3 regions of the Halomonas sp. PA16-9 genome follow, and region 3 is predicted to be linked to each of the others. Evidence: riboswitches for the same ligand, from Rfam matches in the RefSeq annotation. Region 3 holds a riboswitch; each other region holds the start of a gene.
The links. A riboswitch is a leader RNA that binds a small molecule or an ion and turns the genes downstream of it on or off. The one in region 3 is predicted to bind thiamine pyrophosphate.
Positions count from the first base shown of each region.

Region 1 (7,427 bases), 1.0 Mb from region 3:
ATCCCCGGCATGGCGATTGCGCTGAGCATTAACGGCCAGCAGCACTACTTTAATTATGGCCTCGCTAATCAAGAAGCGGGGATTCCGGTCACTGATGAGACGCTGTTCGAACTCGGCTCTATCAGCAAGATTTTCACGGCTGCACTCACTGGCTATGCCCAGGCTAGCGGCGCCCTCTCGCTTTCCGACCCGGCCAGCCACTACCTGACTGAACTTGAAGGCAGCGCCTTCGATGAGATCACGCTGCTGGAACTGGGCACTTACACGGCGGGCGAGCTGCCGCTGCAGTTCCCTGAGTCGGTCCAAAGTGAAGAGACGATGATCGACTACTACCGCCAGTGGCAGCCTGAATCCGCCCCTGGCAGCCATCGGCTCTACTCCAACCCGAGCCTGGGCCTGTTCGGTTATCTCGCCGCACAAAGCCTTGGTCAGCCCTTCGAGATGGCGATGGAGGAGGCGCTGTTTGCCCCGTTAGGGCTTGAGCATAGCTACTTTCAGGTGCCTGAAGCGCAGCAGGCGAACTATGCCTACGGTTACTCTAAAGAGGATGAACCCATTCGGGTGAACCCAGGCATGCTGGATGCCCAAGCCTACGGATTGAAATCGACTGCCGCAGACGTACTAACGCTGGTGGAAGCCAATATGAGTGGTGCTGAGCTTAATGAACCACTAAGCCAAGCCTTGGCCGCTACGCGCACGGGGTACTTTGAGGTCGGCAATATGACCCAAGGACTCGGGTGGGAAAGCTATGCCTACCCGGTGGCGCTCGATCAGTTGCTGGTAGGCAACTCGCTTGAGATGATTTTGCAGCCCAACCCCGCCAACCGCTTAACCCCACCGCTAGCCCCCAGGCAGGAAGCGCTCTATAACAAAACCGGCGCTACCAACGGCTTTGGCGGCTACGTGGCTTTTGTACCCAGCGAGCAAATCGGCATTGTGCTGCTGGCTAACCGCAACTACCCCAATCAGGCGCGCATCGAAGCAGCACAACATATCCTTACCAAGCTGACTGAAGCGCCCTAAGCAAGCAGCCAGACAACCTGATGCCGCCTTCGTGAACTGCACCCCAATCGTTGGATATTCATCCAATGGTTGGGGTGTTTTTTATGGCGATATAACGAAGATCAAACAACCGAAAGTTGCATTTTTTGCTGTCGATAAGGAGACTAGCACCCTCCCCCGTCACTTACCTTCACTGCGAAGAGCCCTTTCCCATGCGTCTAAACGCCGATTTTAGCCACTTTGCCTGTGTTACCCCGGAAGAGTATCAGTGGGTCGATTCCCCCAGCGCGGGGGTAGAGCGCATGATGTTTGACCGGATTGGTGATGAAGTTGCTCGCGCTACCAGCCTTGTGCGCTACGCCCCCAATACAAAGTTTGAGCGGCATACCCACGGCGGCGGCGAAGAGATTCTGGTATTGGAAGGCGTGTTCGCCGATGAGCATGGGCGCTACGCGGCGGGCAGCTACTTAAGAAACCCCATTGGTACCGGCCATACCCCGCAAATTGGCGAGGAAGGCGCGCTGATATTTGTCAAACTGCACCAGTTTGACCCCAACGACACGCTACAGTTGGCAGTGCCAGCGCATCGGCTGCCCTGGCAGCCTGATCGACGCCCGCGCATTGCCTATAAAATGCTGCACACCTACAAGCAGGAGCGCACCAGCCTGGAGCGCTGGTCGGCGGGCACCTCCATTACCTACCCCACGCTGCTGGGCGGGCTGGAGTTTTTGATTCTGGAAGGCACACTGAGCGATAGCGAGCAGAGTTACACGGCAGGCACCTGGTGCCGCTACCCCAGCGGTTCTGCTCCGGCACTTACCGCCGGTGATGATGGCGTCATGATGTACCTCAAACGCGGCCATCTGCCAGCTGCTTAGCTTCGCGACATACCCAGGAACGGCAGCAGCGTAAGGGCGGCAATAAGCCCCACTGCTAGCAGTACTAACACGACCTGCACCGGGTGAGCGGCCAAACGACGCCACAGTGTATCCGCGTCACCCCGCTCAACCGCCGCCTGGTGCTCGCGTTGGGCGCGCTCAAGGCGCTCCGCCTGGTAGGCCTCTAACGCCGCGATGGCAGCGTCGTGCTGATGTGGATTGCGCAGCCAAATCGCGTCAACGCCCAGGCGGAAAAAGCCCGCCTGGGTTTCATAGGTATCAAAGCCATGGGCAGCGAGCAGGTCACGCACCTCCATGGCCTCTTCGTCGGTCACATGGCGCAGCCGGAACAGTAGTTCAGCCATTGGCGTGCCTCAAGAGTCGCTCTTCCCCACCATCAGGTCTGCCTGAATCACTTCGATCCAGTAGCCGTCCGGGTCTTTAACGAAGATAACATCTTTCATCTTGCCCTGATCGGAGCGTTTGACGAAGGTGACGTCATGCTCGTCGAACCACGCCTGGGCCGCTGCCAAATCCGGTACGTTGAAGCAGATATGCCCAAAGCCCTGGGGTTCGGCATTGCCATCGTGATAGGCGAAATCTTCCTGGTCTTCAGTCCCCCAGTTGTGGGTCAGCTCCAGCAGCCCTTTCTGGCTAAACGTCCAGGCGGTACGCGCTTGTGCATCGTCCGGAACGCTGTCGCTGGGTTCCAGGTTGGCCAGGAAGTAGAGCGAGAACTGCATCTCTTCGAAATCCAGCCGCCGCATCACCTGCATACCAAACACTTTTGAGTAGAACGCCAATGCCTGCTCAGGGTCTTTCACCCGCAGCATGGTGTGGTTTAAACGAAACCCTTGAGTTTGGGGCGGCGTAGCCACGACGCCAGGATGCTGCTCGCCTTGAAAACTCATTTTGCTCTCCTATCGCTGATGTTGATCATTGAATCCATTGAGCTTCACGTACCGCTTACCATGGGGGCTTTATGGCCATAATAACAGCCCTTACAAGCACGTAGGCAGTGTCGTATCGAGGTGCCGATAAGCGCACTGGCAATACTAAACAAAAACCCTACACTTATTCTTCATAAGCTTTACAAAAAGCAGTTCCCGCAACATGAGTGATGCCCCACCTTTGAGGCGTCCACAGGAGTTTTCCATGAGTGCGATCGATATGACGCTGGGTGACCACCTGACGCTAAAACAGCTTTCCAATGCGCTTCACAACGGTTTTTCGCCGATTGTTGAAGTCGAGTCGATGGATGGAATCTACAAAGTGCGTTTTCACCATGCTAACGGCGTGTCTGAGCTGAGCGATAACAAGGGCCACGTCAGTACTTTTCTGGGCACGGGCGAAATCCGCGATACCCTGGGCCAACTGGGCTTGACCCACGGCGTGCTAACCTTCGCCGACCAGTGTGGTGACGAGATGATTGGGGTCGAGGGTAAAGCGATGACACCTGATGAAATGCTTACCTACGGTACGCGTATTTCGTTTCGTTAGATTGCTATCGTCCGCATCCGGGGCTTTACAGGGCTACTTCAGGCAAGGATAGTAATCCCTCGACAGGGGCGCCCTCCGTTACGGTTGGGCTGAGAAGCACCCTTTGAACCTGAACCGGATAACACCGGCGTAGGGAGTCGTGGTAACGCTTACCACCTCCCTGCCGGGAGGATGCTATGACCCTACGCCCGCTTGGCGATTACCTTGAGACGCTGCGCTCAGTGACACCGCTGGTTCACTGCATAACCAACTATGTGGCCATGAACAGCACTGCCAACCTGCTGTTAGCCACCGGCGCGTCGCCCGCCATGCTGCATGCGCCTGAAGAAGTGGCTGAATTCACGGCTATCTCCGCGGGGCTGTCGATTAATATCGGTACGATCTCTGCCCACTGGGCTGACGCTATGCTCACCGCCACAGCGACTGCCGATCAGCATGCCATTCCCTGGGTATTAGATCCCGTCGCCGTTGGCGCCACGCGCTATCGCCAAACGCTGTGCGCGAAGCTGCTGGCCGCTAAACCCAGCGTGATCCGTGGCAATGCGTCTGAAATTCTTGCCCTTAACGGTTTAGCTAGCCAAGGCCGCGGCGTGGACGCCACAGCCGCCACCGACCAAGCCGTGGACGCTGCAATAGCATTAGCGCAAAAACACGGCTGTATTGTCGCGATGACCGGTGAAAGCGACTGGGTGACGGACGGCACACAGCACTACCGCATTAACGGTGGCCATCCTTTGATGCCCCGCGTAACAACGCTTGGCTGTGGGCTGAGCGCGCTAGTGGCGGGATTTGTGGCTGCCAACCGCGACCCCACTGGGTGCAACGGCAGCCGCGCTGGCCTGCTTTGCGGTCACAGGAGAGCGTGCGGGCAGCCACGCCAACGGGCCTGGTAGCTTTCAAGTGGCACTGCTGGATGCGCTGTATCAACTCACCCCTGACGACCTCACTACTTATGCCCAACTGGAGGCAATCCATGCCGCTTGATCTATCGCTCTACTTGGTCACCGATTCCACGCTCTGCCAAGAGCATGGTTTGGAACAAACGGTTGAGGCAGCGGTAAAAGGCGGTGTCACCATCGTGCAGTTGCGTGACAAGCATGCCAGCGACGAACAGATGATTGCCCAAGCCAAACGGTTAAAAGCGCTTCTGGCGGGCACCGGTGTCCCGCTGATCATTAACGACCGTTTGCAGGTGGCACTAGAAAGCCAGGCAGATGGCCTGCATGTCGGTCAGAGCGACGCAGCCGTTCAGCAAGCGCGCCGGGTGCTAGGTGAGCAAGCGATTATCGGCCTGTCGATCAATACTATCGCCCAACTGCAAGTCTCTCCGTTTGAGCTACTCGATTATGTCGGGATTGGCCCGGTGTTTGCCACCGAGAGCAAACAAGATCACGCCCAGCCCATCGGCTTTGGTGGCTTGGCTGCGCTGGTCAAGGCGTGCCCACTGCCCAGCGTGGCCATTGGTGGGCTGAAAGCGGATCATGCGATTAGCGTACAGCGCGCGGGAGCGAACGGTTTAGCGGTGATATCAGCCATTTGTGGCCAGCCCGACCCTTACCAGGCAGCGCGCGCTTTTCAGATTTTCCAAGCCGATTCGGCGTCATGAATCAGTTAGAGCATATCGTCGCTTTTGTGCGGTAGCCGAGTTGGGTAGCTATACCCGCGCTGCTGAAGCGGCTGGATATTTCCCGCACTCGCGTATCCCGCCAGGTCATGGCACTGGAAGAGACATTGGGCGCGCGACTGATACAACGCACCACGCGACGACTACATCTCACTGAGGCCGGAGAACGCTATCTAGTCCGCGCCCAAGGGATACTGCAAGCGCTCGATGAGGCCGCCGCCGAGGTGGGCCAAGGTACAGCGATATGTGCGTGGGCGGCTGCGCGTTAATGGGCCGATGAGTTTTGGCACCCGCTACCTAGCGCCACTCGTCGCGCAATTTATGCACACTCACCGGCGCTGGAAGTGCGCCTGGATTTGAACGACCGCCGTGTCGACCTGCTGGAAGGGTTACGACGTAGCGATCCGTATCGGCAGCCTGCCGACTCCAGCTGGTGGCGCGCCGACTGACGCGGTGCCGCCCTACTGTTTTGCGCCTCGCCTGAATATCTTGCCAACCACGGTGAACCCGACAGCGTTCAAGCCCTTGCCAAGCACCACTGCCTACGCTACCGCAGCGGCCAACAGAGCGCTGACTGGAAGATTGCCACGCAGTCATTGACGGTCAATGGCCCACTGGAAAGAATAACGGCGATGTACTCACCCACGCCGCGGAAGCTGGCCTGGGCATCGCTCAGCAGCCCAGCTTTCTGGTCACAGAGAGTATCGCCAGCGGGCATTTAGTGCCCATTGACCAATGAGCCAGCGGTACGGCTCGATGTTCACGCGCTCTACCCCGCCCGGCGCTACCTGCCGCCAAGGTGGAGCGCTTCATCGACCTGCTCACCGAGGCATGGGGTGATCCGCCGATTTGGGGCAAAACATTGGATTATCGCCAATAACGCAACAGTGATGTGCAAAATACGCTGATTATCTCGATCTTATCCGGCTGTAAAGTAGCGTCATCAACCACTCGATGGAAGCTACTACGATGACAACGCATACTCACTCTGCCCCCTCTCTACAGCCCTCTGTACAGCACTCTTTACAACCCCAGGCCATCTCGCTACTGCGCGTCGCACTGGGTGTGATGGCCCTTGCTCACGGTTTGCTCAAGGTGTTTGTATTTACCCTACCGGGCACCGTCGGCTATTTTGAATCACTGGGTTTACCAGGGTTTCTGGCCTACTTGACCATTGCCGCGGAAGTAGGCGGTGGAGCCGCTCTGATTCTGGGTGTTTACACCCGCTGGGTGAGCCTGGCACTGGTGCCGGTACTGCTTGGTGCTGCTTGGGTGCATCTTGGCAACGGCTGGATGTTTTCAAATGCCGGCGGCGGTTGGGAATTCCCGGTATTCTGGACGCTGGCGTTAATCGTGCAAGCCGGCCTGGGCAGCGGCCGCTGGGTGTTAAGCAAACCGATTCGCCTAACACTAAAACTATCGCCTAACCCTATTGCCAGCGCTTGCTTACCGCCAGCGTTGGCAATGCTGCTGAGGAGACTCACTCATGTTACCTAGTCTGTTTATTTCCCATGGCTCGCCCATGCTGGCCCTCAATAAAACCCCGGCTCATGCCTTTCTACGCGAACTGGGCAGGCAGCTTGCGCCAAGGCGGTGGTAGTGGTCTCAGCGCACTGGGAGAGCCTGGCGCTCAAGGTCAGCATCAGCGCCAAGCCAGAAACCATTCACGACTTTGGCGGCTTCCCACAGGCGCTTTTCGAGTGCCAGTATCCCGCCCCGGGTGAGCCGGAACTGGCTGAACGGCTGGCCGTGTTACTGGGCGCCGAGCGGGTAGAGCGCGGCCTGGATCACGGCGCCTGGGTGCCCCTTTCGCTGATGTTTCCTGACGCCAATGTGCCGGTTGTTTCGCTGTCGCTTCCGGTGCGCTGGAGCAATGCGGAGCTGGTCACGCTGGGCGAGCGCCTGTCGGCACTGCGGGAAGAGGGGATTTTGGTGATCGGCTCGGGCAGCCTGACCCATAACCTGTATGAAATCATGCCCCAGGAGAGCCCTATGCCCTGGGTAGGTGCATTTGCCACTTGGGTGAGCGACCGCCTTATCGCCAATGATCGTGAAGCACTGCTTAGCTGGGAGAACGCCCCCAACGCGCGGGAGAACCACCCGACCCCTGAACACTTCCAGCCGCTGCTGGTGGCCATGGGGGCAGGAGGTGACGCAAAACAGCTACACCACAGCGTGGAGCACGGTGTGCTTGCAATGGACGTTTATGCGTTTAGCTGATCGCTACCCCCCAACGATTCAGATTGTGCTGCTCTGGAAGGCTTGAGATCACGCATTAACAGCGCAAACTCAAGCTGTTCAGGGGTAATGCTGACCTTGGGAACGGGGATTCGCACGCGATGCCCAGAACCAGGTGCTGCGCTCTGCGCTTCACCTCGCAAGTTCTCGATATGCTCAAGCACGAAGCGGTGATTGCCACCTGG
Region 1 covers NZ_CP040451.1:235,292-242,718, reverse strand. Annotated here, with positions in the region: gene ampC (class C beta-lactamase) at 1-1,023, shown strand, start outside; gene FDY98_RS01145 (cupin domain-containing protein) at 1,215-1,880, shown strand; gene FDY98_RS01140 (DUF6164 family protein) at 1,877-2,245, opposite strand; gene gloA (lactoylglutathione lyase) at 2,255-2,791, opposite strand; gene FDY98_RS01130 (hypothetical protein) at 3,036-3,380, shown strand; TPP riboswitch at 3,435-3,533, shown strand; partial or broken gene thiM (hydroxyethylthiazole kinase) at 3,557-4,364, shown strand; gene thiE (thiamine phosphate synthase) at 4,354-4,986, shown strand; gene FDY98_RS26450 (LysR family transcriptional regulator) at 5,094-5,273, shown strand; gene FDY98_RS26445 (hypothetical protein) at 5,552-5,722, opposite strand; gene FDY98_RS01110 (DoxX family protein) at 6,073-6,501, shown strand; gene FDY98_RS01105 (DODA-type extradiol aromatic ring-opening family dioxygenase) at 6,604-7,224, shown strand; partial or broken gene trhP (prephenate-dependent tRNA uridine(34) hydroxylase TrhP) at 7,209-7,427, opposite strand, start outside.
Region 1: another riboswitch for thiamine pyrophosphate. It lies ahead of thiM (hydroxyethylthiazole kinase); the one in region 3 lies ahead of tenA (thiaminase II).

Region 2 (7,427 bases), on a different replicon from region 3:
CTTTTTGCTGCAAGATCCTAATCTGCCACGCTCCATTGCCTGCAGCTTGGAGACGCTGGGCCATGAGCTGACGCTACTGCCAAGACAGGATCGACCGGCAGCGACCGTTTCACTGGTGCGCGCCGATGTGGTGGATGCCGATATTCAAGCGCTGGCCCACTCACCCAGCAAGCTGCACCTGTTTATCGACGAACTGCAGATCGGCTTTGCCGCTATCCACGATACGCTTAGCGCAACCTACTTTGTGAATGACGACAGCGTGCCCCGCGTCACCCAAACCCAGAGTCAGAGCCAGAGTCAAAGCCACGCAGGGGATAACGATAACGACTAACCAGTGGGGGAGCCGCGCTCTAGCGGCCTGCACGGTTCGATGCAGGTACGCCAGCTTCTCGCGCACCGCTGGGGCAAGCACTCCTGGGGCCAAATCGAGCAGGCCCATATCCCGGTTGAGCTCATTCACTGCCATCCCTACCTGATGAAAGGCAATCAGCATGCTCTCCAGACTGCCGTCGTACTCAACGGGGGTAATGCCCATGTGCAGTGCGGTATTCAGCACGGCGACCATATCCAAGTAGTAGGCAAATGTTTCAGCAAAATCTTCCCAGGGGTGCATGGTGGCGTAAGCAGAGATGAAGCGATTAGGCCAGTCGCTGGGCGCCCCCTGCTGGTAGTAGCGCTCTAACGCTTCGGCATAGGTTGGCCGGTGGTGATTGCCAAATACCGCACGGCAATTCTCTTCATCGCGATCCTTAACCAATACATCCCAATAGTAGTGGCCGATTTCATGGCGGAAATGACCAATTAATGTGCGATGGGATTCGTTCATGTCGACCCGCAAGCGCTCGCGTTCAACGTCGTCGGCTTCTTTGATGTTGATGGTGATATGCCTGCTGCATGGCCGGTATACACCTTCTCTGTCTTGGCGGTGGAACGCCATAAGCCCTGGTCGGGGAGGGCATCAGCCATAAATGAGAAGCTTAACGGCACAGCAATGTCGTCGTCTTTGGTACCGTGGGGAAGTTTAAGTAGATCCAGAGTATGAAAAAGGCGCCGTTTAGCAGCCTCTAGTGCCGCCCAACGCTCACGGTGGCCTGCAATATTGAGGTCGGGTATTACTTCGTTGTAACGACAGCAGTCGCAGAGCGTGTCCGCTTGGCCGTGCTCCATCACCACCAGCCGATTACATACGTTTTCAACAGCGTAGTTGTGGCACTTCATTAGCGCTGTATCGCAACCCGGGTGGGTACAGCGATAGCCGCCGTTATCCAAGGGCTCAATGGCCACGATATTGCTACAAGCAGGGCACCAGCCTACTTCTGACTGACAGGCAAGGCAGTGGGTGTTTTCGTAGAACAGCGTATTGCCACAGCGGCAGTGAAAGGTCTGCATAGATAATTCCCTGTGTTTAAACACGAGCTTTCGCCGTGGGCGATCCGCAAGCCTGCGGCACACTGATTAGCCGAAGCATAGCCAGCGCGGTGCCACAATGAAAAGGCTAATTGACGTTCTGGCGTAGATTTTGTTTACTCATGAGATACTTGGTTGACGTTAACGTCAACTTGCTGCTATACCCTGTGTACTTGTCTTACCGCGATGCGTTTTAAAAACAGCTTTTTTTAATACTCGCAACCATAACAACCACAACCATAAATAGGAGCAACGCTATGTCCGTTCGCGAAATTCCCATGTATATCGATGGCCAGCCGTCCAGTCACAGAGCCAGGAGTGGCGCGACGTGGTCAACCCTGCGACGCAAGAAGTAGTGGCTCGAGTGCCGTTCTGTACCGCTGACGAAGTAGAACGCGCTATCAGTAGTGCCAAAGAAGCGTTCAAGGAGTGGCGTAAAGTGCCGCTGGGGAAGCGCATGCGCATTATGCTCAAGCTGCAAGCGCTGATTCGCGACAATACCGCTGAACTCGCGGCACTGATTACTGAAGAGCACGGTAAAACCCTGCCCGATGCGGAAGGCGAAGTGGGTCGTGGTCTGGAAGTGGTAGAGCACGCTTGTTCGATTACTTCGTTGCAGTTGGTGAATTAGCCGAAACGCTGCCAAGAGGTAGACGTTTACACCATGCACCAACCGCTGGGGTGGGGCTGGGATTACCGCCTTTAACTTCCCGATTATGTTGCCCTGCTTTATGTTCCCGCTGGCGATTGCCACCGGAAATACCTTTGTGCTTAAGCCCTCCGAACAGGATCCCAGCTCCACCATGCGCTTAGTGGAGCTAGCCCATGAAGCGGGTATCCCTGCGGGCGTGCTCAACGTAGTGCACGGTGGCCCGGACGTGGCCAATCAATTGCCGATCATCAGGATATCAAAGCGCTCTCGTTCATCGGCTCTACCCATGTGGGGTCGCTGCTGTATAACCGTGCAGCAGCGGCGGGCAAGCGCATGCAGGCGATGATGGGCGCCAAGAATCACTGTGTGGTTATGCCTGATGCTAACCGTAGTCAAGCGATCAACAACCTGCTGGGCTCAGCTTTTGGCGCTGCGGGCCAACGCTGCATGGCGAACTCGGTAGTGGTGCTTGTCGGCGAGGCACGCGAGTGGCTAAGCGATATAGTAGATGCGGCGCGAGCAATGAAAGTAGGCCCAGGCACTCAGCTTGATGCGGACTTGGGCCCGCTGGTGTCACCTGCTGCCCGTGATCGTGTACTACGTTTAATCGATGCAGGGGAGAAAGAGGGCGCCAAACTGATGGTTGATGGTCGCAAGGTTCAGGTAGAGGGTTACCCCAACGGTAACTTCGTGGGGCCGACCCTGTTTGCCGATGTAACCGCCGATATGACCATTTATCGCGAAGAGATTTTTGGCCCCGTGCTGTGTGTGGTCAGTGTTGAAACCCTGGATGAGGCGATTGCCTTTATCAATGCCAATCCCAACGGCAACGGTACCTCCATCTTTACTAACTCAGGCTGGGTAGCGCGCCGGTTTGAAACCGATATCGATGTTGGACAAATTGGTATTAACGTGCCAATCCCCGTACCGGTCGCTTACTTTAGTTTCACCGGGTCAAGGGCTTCAAAGCTGGGCGATTTAGGGCCCAATGGTAAGCAGGCGATTGCATTCTGGACACAAACAAAAACCGTAACGGCACGTTGGTTTGAACCCGAGAATGTTTCCAGCGGTATTAATAGCACGATTTCGCTGGGTTAAAAAAGTGGCGCTAACTGGCTCCGCTTAAGCGGGGCCAGTTGCTAACGAGGTCGGTTAACCGCTTGGCAGATCAAGCCAGGTGGCTGGCTTAAAAGTTGTCAAACAGCGGGAGGCTCTCTTCAAGCAGCTGTTCAATGGGGCCGAGCTGGCTTTCATGCAATACTAACAGCGACTCCTTACCCATAAAGTGTTCAGCGGGGGGGACGAGCAGAGCAAACTCACCCTCTTCAAGGTGAAAACTCATGTATTTCGCGCATTCCCAGCGGAGTTACACACTGCGTGCAGCGGTAGGTGTCATCTTCGCCATAAATCAGCCGATGGTACATTTTAAACAGCGTATATAGTGCCAAACCACCCTCAAAGGCTGGCCAGCGCGCAGGGGTCTCGCGAATATCGTTGGTAAGGTCTTGCCCTTCGGCTTCGGCGTCTGCAATTGCATTGGCAAGCGGGGCGGCAAGAATGGCGCTGTTGTCGGCAGGTAACGGTGTGTTGTGCTTAGAAGCGTGTTCAAAATCTTGTACAGCGCGCTTAAAGTCAGGAACGCCATCAAGAGTATAGTCGACATGCTGGAGGTCTTCGGGCTCACAGCCGCCATTTTCCCAGCCATGAATGACGCGAAGTGTCATTTGACCCCGTGTCATTGGGCGGGCAAGCAGCATATGTAGCATTATACGAATGTGCAGCTGACGCTCATCGGTATCATTTTCAAATGCTCGGTAAGGGTCAGTAAACAGCTCGTTTAGACGACCGGGGTATGTTCCTTGGCTTCGTTATGGCTCATGACAGTGTCCCTTTGAACGAACTGTTTATTAAGAGTAGCGCATGTTTTTTTGTCACAGAACGAATCTTCAGTATGGCGAGTAGGGCGGCTGAATAAAAGCCTCTTAATTCAGCTTTTTGTTACACAACCGCTAAGCCGTTTTTATGAGATGGCTAAACTTAACAAGAAAGAGGTGAGCATGTCTTCATCATTAAGTCGTTTTAACGTGCCTGAAACATTGGATGACCTGCCTGACGATATTCGCAATACCATTTTGACCGTTCAGGGTAAAGCGGGTTTTGTGCCCAATGTCTTTCTGATGTTGGCCCATCGCCCTGCTGAATTTCGTGCTTTTTTTGCCTATCACGATGCGTTGATGGAGCGCGAATCAGATACCCTCACCAAAGCCGAAAAAGAGATGATTGTAGTGGCTACCAGCGCACGTAATCGCTGCCTATATTGTGTGGTTGCTCACGGGGCACTGGTGCGCATTTACAGTAAAGACCCGCTACTCGCTGACCAAGTGGCGATCAACCATCGGGTGGCGCCGATTAGCGAGCGCCACCGGGTGATGCTCGATTTCGCCATGCACTGTGCCATCGATGTGGGTGAAATGACTGATGAATGGCTTGCCCGCCTGCTGGAAGTAGGCTTTAGCCAAGAGGATTGCTGGGATATAGGCGCGATCGCGGCGTTTTTTGGCTTGTCGAATCGGTTGGTTACCCTGGCAGGTACGCCACCCAATGAGGAGTTCTACCTGATGGGGCGAGTGCCTCGCTAAGAGGCGACCAGCGCACCTTAACTTTACTAAGCTATGATTTTGATTGAGAATAGTTCTTGAGACAGCGCTTCGAAAAGTACCCAAAAACGTACTTAGAAAAAGCGCTTAGCAAAACACCTACATTCACTGTCGCCAGGGGAGCCCTGCATAAAAGGGCTGAGATGCGGCTACGCAGACCCTGGAACCTGATCCGGTTCGTACCGGCGGAGGAAGTGCGACATGCTTTACCTAACGTTAGCCGTGCTTGGTGCGGCGCTGTGCTGCTTTGCTTACTTAGGCCTCCGGGCTCGCTGGGTGAATGGCCCACTTGATGACTATGTCACCGCCCGTAACTCGCAAACGGCATCTACCCTGGGGCTCTCCTTCCTTGCCTCCGGCATGGGCGCATGGATTCTCTTTGCTCCTCCTGAAATCGGCGCCTTTGTTGGCCCGCTGGCCCTGGCAGGCTATGCATTAGGCTCTGCGCTGCCGTTTATCGTCTTGGGGCTGTATGGGCCGAAGATTCGCCGGGCGCTGCCCGAGGGACGCAGCATCGCCGAGTTTGCCGAAGCGTGCTATGGCCCTGGTGTAAGGCGCTGGGTAACGCTGGTATCAATCGCCTATATGGCGTGCTTTTTAGCTGCCGAGCTAACCGCTATTGGCGCCATTACCGCGCTGCTTTCCGATGTGCCCCCCGCACTGGTGATTATTGGCGTGGCGCTTACCACGCTCATCTATACTGCGGCAGGTGGTCTACGGGCCAGCCTTGCCACTGACCGTTGGCAGGCGTGGTTGTTACTGGTACTGCTGTGTGTGGTCGGTGGCATGGCCCTATGGCGGCTTCCCACTATTCCCAACGAGGCTGCGCTTCCTGCCATTCCCATCACCAGTGCGCTCAGCGTAGCGTTAACGCTAGTGATCGCGGTTACCGCGGCCAATCTCTTCCATCAAGGCTATTGGCAGCGCGTGTGGGCCGCTCAAGACGATCAAAGCCTGGGGCGCGGGGCATGGTTAGGTGGCGCAATGACGGTAGTCGTCGTCATGGTGATTGGTGGTCTGGGTGTATTGGCCGCGATGAGTGGTGTGCCATTAGGCGAGCCGCCGATGCCATTTTTTGCCCTGTTAAGTGATGCTCCTGTTTGGCTGACGCTACCCGCCTTGGTATTAGCGGTGACCTTGGTGGCCTCCAGCGTTGATACGCTGCAAAATGGTATTGCCTCGTTGGTGGTCGCGCGCAGCGAGCAGCAGGGCGTATCACTGGTGGCTGCCCGCTGGGTGACAGTGGTAGTAATGGTACCGGTGGTATTAATTGCCTTGCAGGGGTTGTCAGTACTGCGTCTGTTTTTGATTGCCGACCTGCTGTGTGCTGCCATTGTGGTACCTGTGCTGTTGGGCCTGTGGCAACGAATGACGCCACTGGCCGCCATTGTAGGTGGCATCGCGGGGCTGCTGGGTGCCATTCTCCCAGGGTGGTTAAGCCAAGGAAGCTTGGTCGCCGGGATGGTGGCCGCCAGTTTTCCGGGCAGTGTCCCTACCTTGGGGCCATTCGTCGGGGCGTTAATCGCCTCAACGCTGGTGAGTGTGCTATTAGCCTACTTAACGCTAGCTATTCGCAAGGACGTCCATGATTCGAACTCTTCTGACCACCCCTGAAGGTGAGACCCACGAGGGGGATGAACACCTGTTGGCTGTCTGGCAGACGACGCCTGGCAGTCATATCTGGATCGATATGCAGGGCGAGTCCCAACAAAGCGAGCGGGCGATTTTAGAGGCGTTTGAGTTTCACCCCATGGCGATTCAAGATGCCCACAAAGAGCGCCATCCGCCAAAAATTGAAGAGTTTGATAATCACACCTTGATTATTTATCGTGGCATCTCCTCCTTTGATGCCGAACTAAACTATCTGCCTCAACAGGTCTGTTTCTTTGTGGGGGAGCGATTTCTGGTCACCCTCCATCCCGGCCAAGCGCTCTCCATAGAACGGCTATTCAACGAGCACGGTAAAGCCCTGCTGGCCCATTCGCCGGAACATGTCGCGCTGCGGGTAATGTATATTTCTGCGGGCTTTTATATCGATAGCCTGCTTGAGTTCGAAACGGCGTTAAGCGATCTGGAAGACGAACTGCTGGAAAATGGTAATGATGTGCTAATGCGCAAGATCATCACTTACCGTTCCCGGCTGGTTAAAATGCGCCGCATCTTTAGCTACCACCAGGGGATTACCCAAGAACTCACCGCTTATGACTATGAGCATTTACCGCGGGAAGAGAGCGAAACCCTGCACGCCATCAACGATGTAGCGGATCGCTTCGAACGCCTCTACACATTGACCCAAATGTACTACGACATTTGCGGTGACCTAATCGATGGCTATATCTCTATTTCCTCCCACCAGCTAAATATCACCATGCGGGTGCTCACGGTGATTACCGCGATTTTTGTGCCGCTCACGTTTATTGCCGGGATTTACGGTATGAACTTCGAAAATATGCCCGAGCTGCGTTATCAGTATGGCTACTTTTTTGTCTGGGGAGCCATGTTGGGTATTGCGGGTGTCATGATTTGGCTATTTAAGCGCAAGCATTGGTTTTAAGGACAGGTTTTAAGGACGGGGTTTAGTCTCCCCATAGAACGACTCCAGGAAACAAAAAGTTGACCCATGCATAGGTGGTCGGTGGCTGAGTGTGGCATCCTCTCCAGCGACCAAGACTATAAGGCATAAAGCCGTCGACTAGCGTTTTCACTGGGAG
Region 2 covers NZ_CP040452.1:1,479,374-1,486,800, reverse strand. Annotated here, with positions in the region: gene FDY98_RS23300 (alpha-E domain-containing protein) at 1-331, shown strand, start outside; partial or broken gene FDY98_RS23295 (zinc-binding metallopeptidase family protein) at 428-1,389, opposite strand; partial or broken gene FDY98_RS23290 (CoA-acylating methylmalonate-semialdehyde dehydrogenase) at 1,665-3,157, shown strand; partial or broken gene FDY98_RS23285 (hypothetical protein) at 3,246-3,938, opposite strand; gene FDY98_RS23280 (peroxidase-related enzyme) at 4,117-4,698, shown strand; TPP riboswitch at 4,823-4,928, shown strand; gene FDY98_RS23275 (sodium:solute symporter family transporter) at 4,918-6,330, shown strand; gene corA (magnesium/cobalt transporter CorA) at 6,302-7,270, shown strand.
Region 2: another riboswitch for thiamine pyrophosphate. It lies ahead of FDY98_RS23275 (sodium:solute symporter family transporter); the one in region 3 lies ahead of tenA (thiaminase II).

Region 3 (7,427 bases):
CATCATTCCGGCCCTGAAAACCGGCAAGATTGACATGATCATCGGTTCAATGTCGATCACCCCTGAACGTGCCGAACAAATCGCCTTCTCGAATAAGTATTACTCCAGCCCCACCGGCATCCTGGCGCGCAAGTCCACTGACATAGAGCCTACTCCCGAAGGCCTGGAAGGCGCCTACCTGGGCATTCAGTCGGGCACCAACCAAGAGCAGTATGCACGCAAGCATTTCGCGGATAGCGCCACCCTTAATGTCTATCAAACCCTCAACGAAGAGCTACAGGATCTGGTCGCTGGCCGTCTTGATGCCATCGTCGCCGACACCCTGGCGGTACAGACCTTTATCAACTCTGAGACCGGCCAATCCTGCTGCGAATACCGCGGCGAGGTGGCCAGCGACCCTGAACTCATGAGCGAAGGCATGGGAGTAGGCCTGCGCCAGAGTGATACCGAACTTCGAGAACGGGTCAATTCAGCCATCGACGCGATGCGCGCCGACAGCACCTATGAAGAAATTAGCGCCCCTTACTTCGACTTTGATATCTACGGCAGCTAATCCCCACCAGCAAAGGCCGCCCACCCAGGCGGCCTTTGCTTTCCAATTTTACAAGGACAAGCCACTATGACGACTGTCTTCGATTTAAGCTTGTTGGCCTATGAGCCTCCCGGCTGGGGCAAGGTGCTGCTCGTCGGGTTCATGCGCTCGATTCAGCTGGCGGCGGGTGGCTATTTGCTGGGTATCCTGATCGGCATCGCAGGTGCCGCTGGCAAACTGTACGGCAACAAGGTCGTTCGCGACCTGTTTGAAATCTACACTGTGGTCATTCGTGCCGTGCCCGAATTGGTGCTGATGCTGCTGTTCTACTATGTTGGCACCGATCTTTTAAGCCGTGCTTCAACCGCCATGGGTTTGGCAGCGTCGATATCGACGGCCTGACCGCCGGGATTCTGGTAATAGGCCTGGTACAGGGCGGCTATGCGACCGAAGTCTTTCGCGGGGCTATTCTCGCCGTCCCCCGCGGACAGACCGAGGCGGCCCACGCCTTTGGCATGTCGCCCGCCCAGGTGCTGCGTCGGGTCACGCTGCCAGCAATGACGCCACATGCTCTGCCCGGCATGGCCAACCTGTGGATGATTGCCACTAAAGACACCGCCCTGCTTGCCGTCATCGGCTTCAGCGAGCTCACACTGGTCACCCGGCAGGCCGCTGGCGCTACGCAGCATTACATTATGTTCTTTCTGGCCGCGGGCGTGCTGTATCTGGCGCTAACGCTGATATCAAACGTGGCCTTGCGCCGCTTCGAACGCTACGCACGGCGTGGTCTTGTCTCTACACGCTGAACTCAAGGAATGCCTGTGTCTGACCCTCAAACTCTGGCGTCGCTTACCCGACCGTCGCGAACGCCCATGTTAACCAAACTGCCGGGCCTACTTGAGCCTCACCGTATTATCCTGCTTTTGATATTCATCGTCGGTCTGGTGGCCGCGATTCAACTGATGGACTGGAGCTGGCTACCCCGCTACTTGCCCAAGCTCTGGGAAGGCCTGCAGATGACTTTGATCATGCTGGTATCCAGCGTGGTGGTGGGCTTTCTGATTGCTTTGCCTTTAGGGCTTGCGCAAGTCAAAGGAGCGTGGCCGCTGCGATGGCTAGCCACCGGCTTCTGCACCGTCATCCGTGGCACGCCACTGCTACTGCAGCTATGGCTGTTCTATTTCGGGCTAGGAGCGCTGTTCGGCCAGTTCCCGGAAATTCGCGACTCCTGGGCCTGGGACTACCTGCGCCAGGCCTGGCCCTATGGTTTCATTGCCCTCACGGTGTCATTTGCCGCCTATCAGGGTGAGGTTATGCGCGGTGCCTTTGCCGGTGTACCGCATGGCGAGCTGGAAGCCGCCAAGGCTTTCGGCATGTCGCGTCGCAAGGTTTTTAGCCGTGTCTGGTTTCCGCGTGCTGTTCATCGTGCTCTACCAACGCTGACGGGCGAGATCATCCTGCAACTGAAATCCACACCGCTGGTTGCCACCATCACCGTGATGGACTTGTATGCCGTCATCACCCAGGTACGCCAGACCACTTACCTGACTTACGAACCGTTACTCTTCCTGGTCGCCGTCTACCTCTGCCTGAGCGGCGTCTTGATCGTTGGGCTGCGCTGGCTGGAAAACCGCGTACCACAACACTAATGGTCACGGGCCTGTGCGAGCATCACGTTTATTAACGCTAATTCAGGACGTGGCACAACCAAAAAGGGGCCGTCCAGTGGCCCCCTTTTGCTTGTGTAGATATTCGTATAGTTCTGATACTGGCTTGCTTGCCGTGCTGGCAACCGCGCCAATTTAGTCTTTGTAGCTTGGATCCAGCGCCTCAAGCGTGCGCAGGTGCGCGGCCCATTCGAGTTCAAGATCGCCGTCTTCATGAATAGTCTGGTCGTATTGGCGCGCCACGTGCCGCGCCACCTCTTCTGGCACCAGCCGTAAGGGCTGGCCAGTAGACTGCGCCGCCACCTGTAGCTCACAGGCACGCTCAAGATAAAACATATTGTTGAACATCTCTGCAGCCGACGCACCGGTCGTCAGCAGGCCATGGTTACGCAACACCAGCGCCGGGTTGTCGCCAAGGCTTGCCACTATTCGCTCACGCTCAGCCAGATCCAGGGCAATGCCTTCATAATCGTGGTAAGACACCCGTTCGTGAAACTGCAGCGCAATCTGGTTAAGCCGTGTTTCAAGGCCCGACTCCAGCGACGACACCGCCACGCCAGCGCGCTGTGGGTATGCATCACCCAGGCCGCATGGTGGCTAGCAGTATGAATCGCGGAATGGATGGTGAAACCAGCCGGATTCACTTGTTCTGGGCTGTTATCAATCTTATGGCCATCAACGTCAATCTTCACCAGCGAAGAAGCCGTAATCTCCTCCCAACGCCAACCGTAAGGGTTGATCAGGAAACGTCCCTTCTCACCAGGCACCCGCGCGGTAATATGAGTGTAGATCAGATCCGTCATGCGATAGTAGGCGGCCAGACGATAGCAGGCTGCCAGCGCGATGCGGGTTTCTTGTTCGGCGTTGCTCGTCGTGGTGCGTTGAGACTTATCGAGACTCATCAGGTGTTCCTTTGCAGCAAAGTGATTGTCATGCAACGTGTTTAGCGTTTACGTCAGTAACCGCGCGCCCGATCAACGCCCATGGCAAGCGGCTGCCCATCGCGAAGGGCGCGGGCGGTGTCGACAACCTGCCCTGCGACCACCTCTGGCAACGAATCACTAGCAATGTGTGGCGTGATGCGTAGGCACTCATGCTGCCAGAAGGGATGATCCGCAGGCAGCGGCTCTGCACGGAACACATCCAGGCTCGCCCCACCCAAATGGCCGTGTTCGAGCGCTAGGAGAAGATCGTCCTCGACCAAGTGCTCACCCCGACCGATCTGCACCAACCAAGCGTCTTTGGCGAGCTTCGCGAACAGCGCCTTGTTAAGCACGTTTTCAGTGGTAGCCGTCAGTGGCAGCACATTGATCAGATAATCGGCGCCATCCGCTGCCGCCATGACAGCCCCGTCACCTGTCAGATAGGTCACGCCTTCAACCGGGGCTTGTGGCTCGCTGCGGCAGGCTACGTGTACAGAAAAGCCAAGCGCGGCCACCGCTTTCACCACGGCGCGCCCCATGGTGCCGTGTCCCAGCACCGCCACCTTTCTTGATGCTGGCGCGCGCATCGTCAATGGCGCCCAATGCGCCTTGGCAGCATTTTGCTCCAGGGTGGTGAACTCACGCTCACGATGGAGCACCTCATGCGCGGCAAAACCCGCCATCAAGTCGGCCTGATGTGGATCCCGCACCCGGGCGATATGTACTTCATCGCTCAGGCCAGGATGCGCCAGCAGGGCATCAACACCGGCACCGATAGACATCGCCAGCTCAAGATTAGGATAGCTCTCGAAAGCCTTGTCATTGGGCAACCAGCAGATCGCAAAACGCACATCTTCGGGGTTATCGATCTCATGGGGATGGCGCAGGACGACATCACTCGCTTCATCGCGCAAGGCGTTACCATAAATGGCATCAAGGTCGAGCGAATCACTGAGATAGACGCCTAAAATCGAGTTCGTGTTGGTCATGCAACTTCCTACGGTTCACATTCGAAATAGCAGTGGCTGTAAAACAGCCACTTGTTACTCAACTGTATAATAATTCACGTACCGATGCCATGAAACGCCATTACAGCACCTAAACTCTCATCGCTGTAATGATGCTAATAAATTGTTTCCCGATAACTTTCCATGTCATACACCCTTGCATCTCCCTCACCCGCCTCCTACACTCCACCAACGAACAGCTTGACGGGGTGCCGGTGAAATCCGGCTGAGATGGCGCAGGGCGTAGCAATTAATGCTGCCGAGCGCTGATCCCGCAGAACCTGATCCGGCTAATGCGCTGCTACTTACACAAGTTCGCAGCGAGGGTACCGGCGTAGGGATCAAGCGATGGCCACGGCTGCTCTCTCACGATCGCACGCCGCCCTTCTGCGCCACTCCCTCGATCTTTTTCGCCCGCCCTCCGGATCATTACCACCGGAGGAGTCATGGGCTACCGCTTTACTGATCTCACTACCGCTTGCCAGAAAGATTGGCGCGCCTATATTGAGCACGATTTTGTGCGCCAGCTAGGCACCGCCACGCTGCCCGGGGCGTCGTTTCGCCACTATTTAAAGCAGGACTACCTGTTTTTGATTCACTTCGCCCGCGCCTATGCGCTGGCTGCCTACAAAAGCCCCACCCTCGCCGATCTTCGCCAAGCCCATGAAGGCTTGAAAGCCATTGTGGATGTGGAGCTGGGCCTGCACGTGGGCTTTTGTCAGGAGTGGGGGATTTCCGAGCAAGAACTGGAGGAGCTTCCCGAAGCCAGAGCGACGCTTGCCTACACCCGCTATGTGTTAGATACCGGCAACCGCGGCGACCTGCTGGATTTGCACGTGGCGTTGGCCCCCTGCCTGGTGGGCTACGGCGAAATCGCCAACTGGCTAAACGCCCAGCCTTCCACCCTGCGCGGCGCGCAAAACCCTTACGACGCCTGGATAGCCATGTACGAAGGCGAGGAGTTTCAGGCCGCCATGCAGGCGGAGCTTGAATGGCTGAATATCCGCCTTGCCGACATTACCCCCGCCCGCTTTGCCGAACTGAGCAAGATCTTCCGCGACGCCACCCGCCTGGAAATCGACTTCTGGCAGATGGGCCTAGAGCTGATAGACCAAGACCTCACCCACTAATTCAGCAAAACAACACAAGGAAACAACCGTAATGACTAAGACCGTAACAAGCAAAACCAGCCACTTTTTAGCCGAAACCGCCCAGGTCGATGCCGCCGCCATTGCGCCGCTGCCCGGCTCACGTAAGGTATATATCGAAGGTTCGCGCCCGGATATCCGTGTGCCGTTCCGGGAAATTTCACTGTCGCCGACCAAAACCACCGGCATTGATGAAGAGAACCCGCCACTGCTGGTGTACGACACTTCAGGCCCCTATAGCGATCCGGATGCTAACAATGACCTGCGCCGCGGTCTGCCGGAACTACGCCGAGCCTGGATTGAAGAGCGTGACGATACCGAATTTCTATCAGGCCCCACGTCTGATTACGGCAACCGCCGCGCCAACGACCCGACGCTTGCCCAGCTGCGCTTTGATCTAACCCGCACACCACGCCGAGCAAAACCGGGCAAGAACGTGACCCAGCTGCACTACGCCCGCCAGGGCATTATCACCCCGGAAATGGAGTTTATCGCCTTGCGCGAAAACCAGCGCCGTCAAGCGCTAGGTACCGCTGAAGTAGAGCGCATTCTGGGCCATCAGCACAAAGGCCAGAGCTTTGGCGCCAGCCTGCCGGAAGAAATCACCCCTGAGTTTGTGCGTGATGAAGTCGCCAGAGGGCGGGCGATTATTCCCAATAACATCAACCACCCAGAAAGCGAGCCGATGATTATTGGCCGTAATTTCCTGGTCAAAATTAACGGTAATCTGGGTAACTCAGCGGTGACTTCTTCTATCGAAGAAGAGGTAGATAAGATGACCTGGGGCATCCGCTGGGGCGCGGACACCATTATGGATCTCTCCACTGGGCAGAACATCCACGAAACCCGCGAGTGGATTTTGCGCAACTCGCCGGTGCCGATTGGCACAGTGCCTATCTATCAGGCGCTGGAAAAGGTCAAAGGCGTGGCCGAAGACCTCACCTGGGAAGTCTTCCGCGATACGCTGATCGAGCAGGCCGAACAGGGCGTGGACTACTTCACCATTCACGCGGGCGTACTGCTGCGCTATGTGCCGCTCACCGCCAAGCGGGTCACCGGCATTGTCAGCCGCGGCGGCTCGATCATGGCCAAATGGTGTTTGTACCATCACCAGGAGAGCTTCTTGTACACCCACTTCGAGGAGATCTGCGAGATCTGCAAGCAGTACGATGTGGCGTTCTCCCTCGGTGATGGCCTGCGTCCTGGCTCAGTGGCCGATGCCAATGACGAAGCACAGATGGCGGAGCTAAAAACCTTGGGCGAGCTGACCCATATTGCCTGGAAGCACGATGTGCAGGTGATGATCGAAGGCCCCGGCCACGTGCCCATGCACCTGGTGAAAGAGAACATGGATAAGCAGTTGGAATACTGCGACGAAGCGCCCTTCTATACCTTAGGCCCGCTGGTAACCGATATAGCCCCGGCTACGACCACATTACCTCGGGCATTGGGGCGGCGATGATCGGCTGGTTTGGCTGCGCCATGCTCTGCTACGTCACCCCCAAAGAGCACCTGGGCCTGCCCAATAAAGACGACGTCAAAACCGGCATCATTACCTACAAGATTGCTGCCCACGCGGCGGATCTCGCCAAGGGCCACCCTGCAGCACAGCGGCGGGATAATGCACTCTCTAAGGCGCGCTTCGAGTTCCGCTGGGAAGACCAGTTCAACCTGGGGCTAGACCCGGATACTGCTCGGGAGTACCACGACGAAACCCTGCCCAAAGACTCCGCCAAGGTGGCGCACTTCTGCTCCATGTGCGGACCAAAGTTCTGCTCCATGAAGATCAGCCAGGAGGTGCGCGATTACGCCAACGAACATGGCCTAAACGGCGATCAGGAAGCGGTGATGAAAGGCATGGAAGAGCAGGCAGAGAAGTTCCGCAACAAAGGCAGTGAGCTGTATCAGGAAGTTTAAAATAGCGACTTACTGAACAGCATTGTGACTATATGTGGCCCTTGAGTCTTAGCAAAACTCAAGGGTCACATTAATATCCAATCGCCACAGGCCAGCCACTGAATTTGTTCTAACAATATTAAAAGTAATTACCGTCCAAGTAGATTAATTATACATTGCTCGTGTATGATTCTCATTTGCGCAGCGCTCTGTTCATAGCGTTTTATTTAAAACCAACACCATTCAAAGAACCG
Region 3 covers NZ_CP040451.1:1,241,976-1,249,402, reverse strand. Annotated here, with positions in the region: gene FDY98_RS05645 (transporter substrate-binding domain-containing protein) at 1-553, shown strand, start outside; gene FDY98_RS27185 (ABC transporter permease subunit) at 620-934, shown strand; gene FDY98_RS05640 (ABC transporter permease subunit) at 838-1,338, shown strand; gene FDY98_RS05635 (ABC transporter permease) at 1,348-2,181, shown strand; gene FDY98_RS27180 (class II aldolase/adducin family protein) at 2,335-2,700, opposite strand; gene FDY98_RS27175 (class II aldolase/adducin family protein) at 2,625-3,101, opposite strand; gene FDY98_RS05625 (NAD(P)-dependent oxidoreductase) at 3,155-4,111, opposite strand; TPP riboswitch at 4,325-4,487, shown strand; gene tenA (thiaminase II) at 4,576-5,259, shown strand; partial or broken gene thiC (phosphomethylpyrimidine synthase ThiC) at 5,291-7,194, shown strand.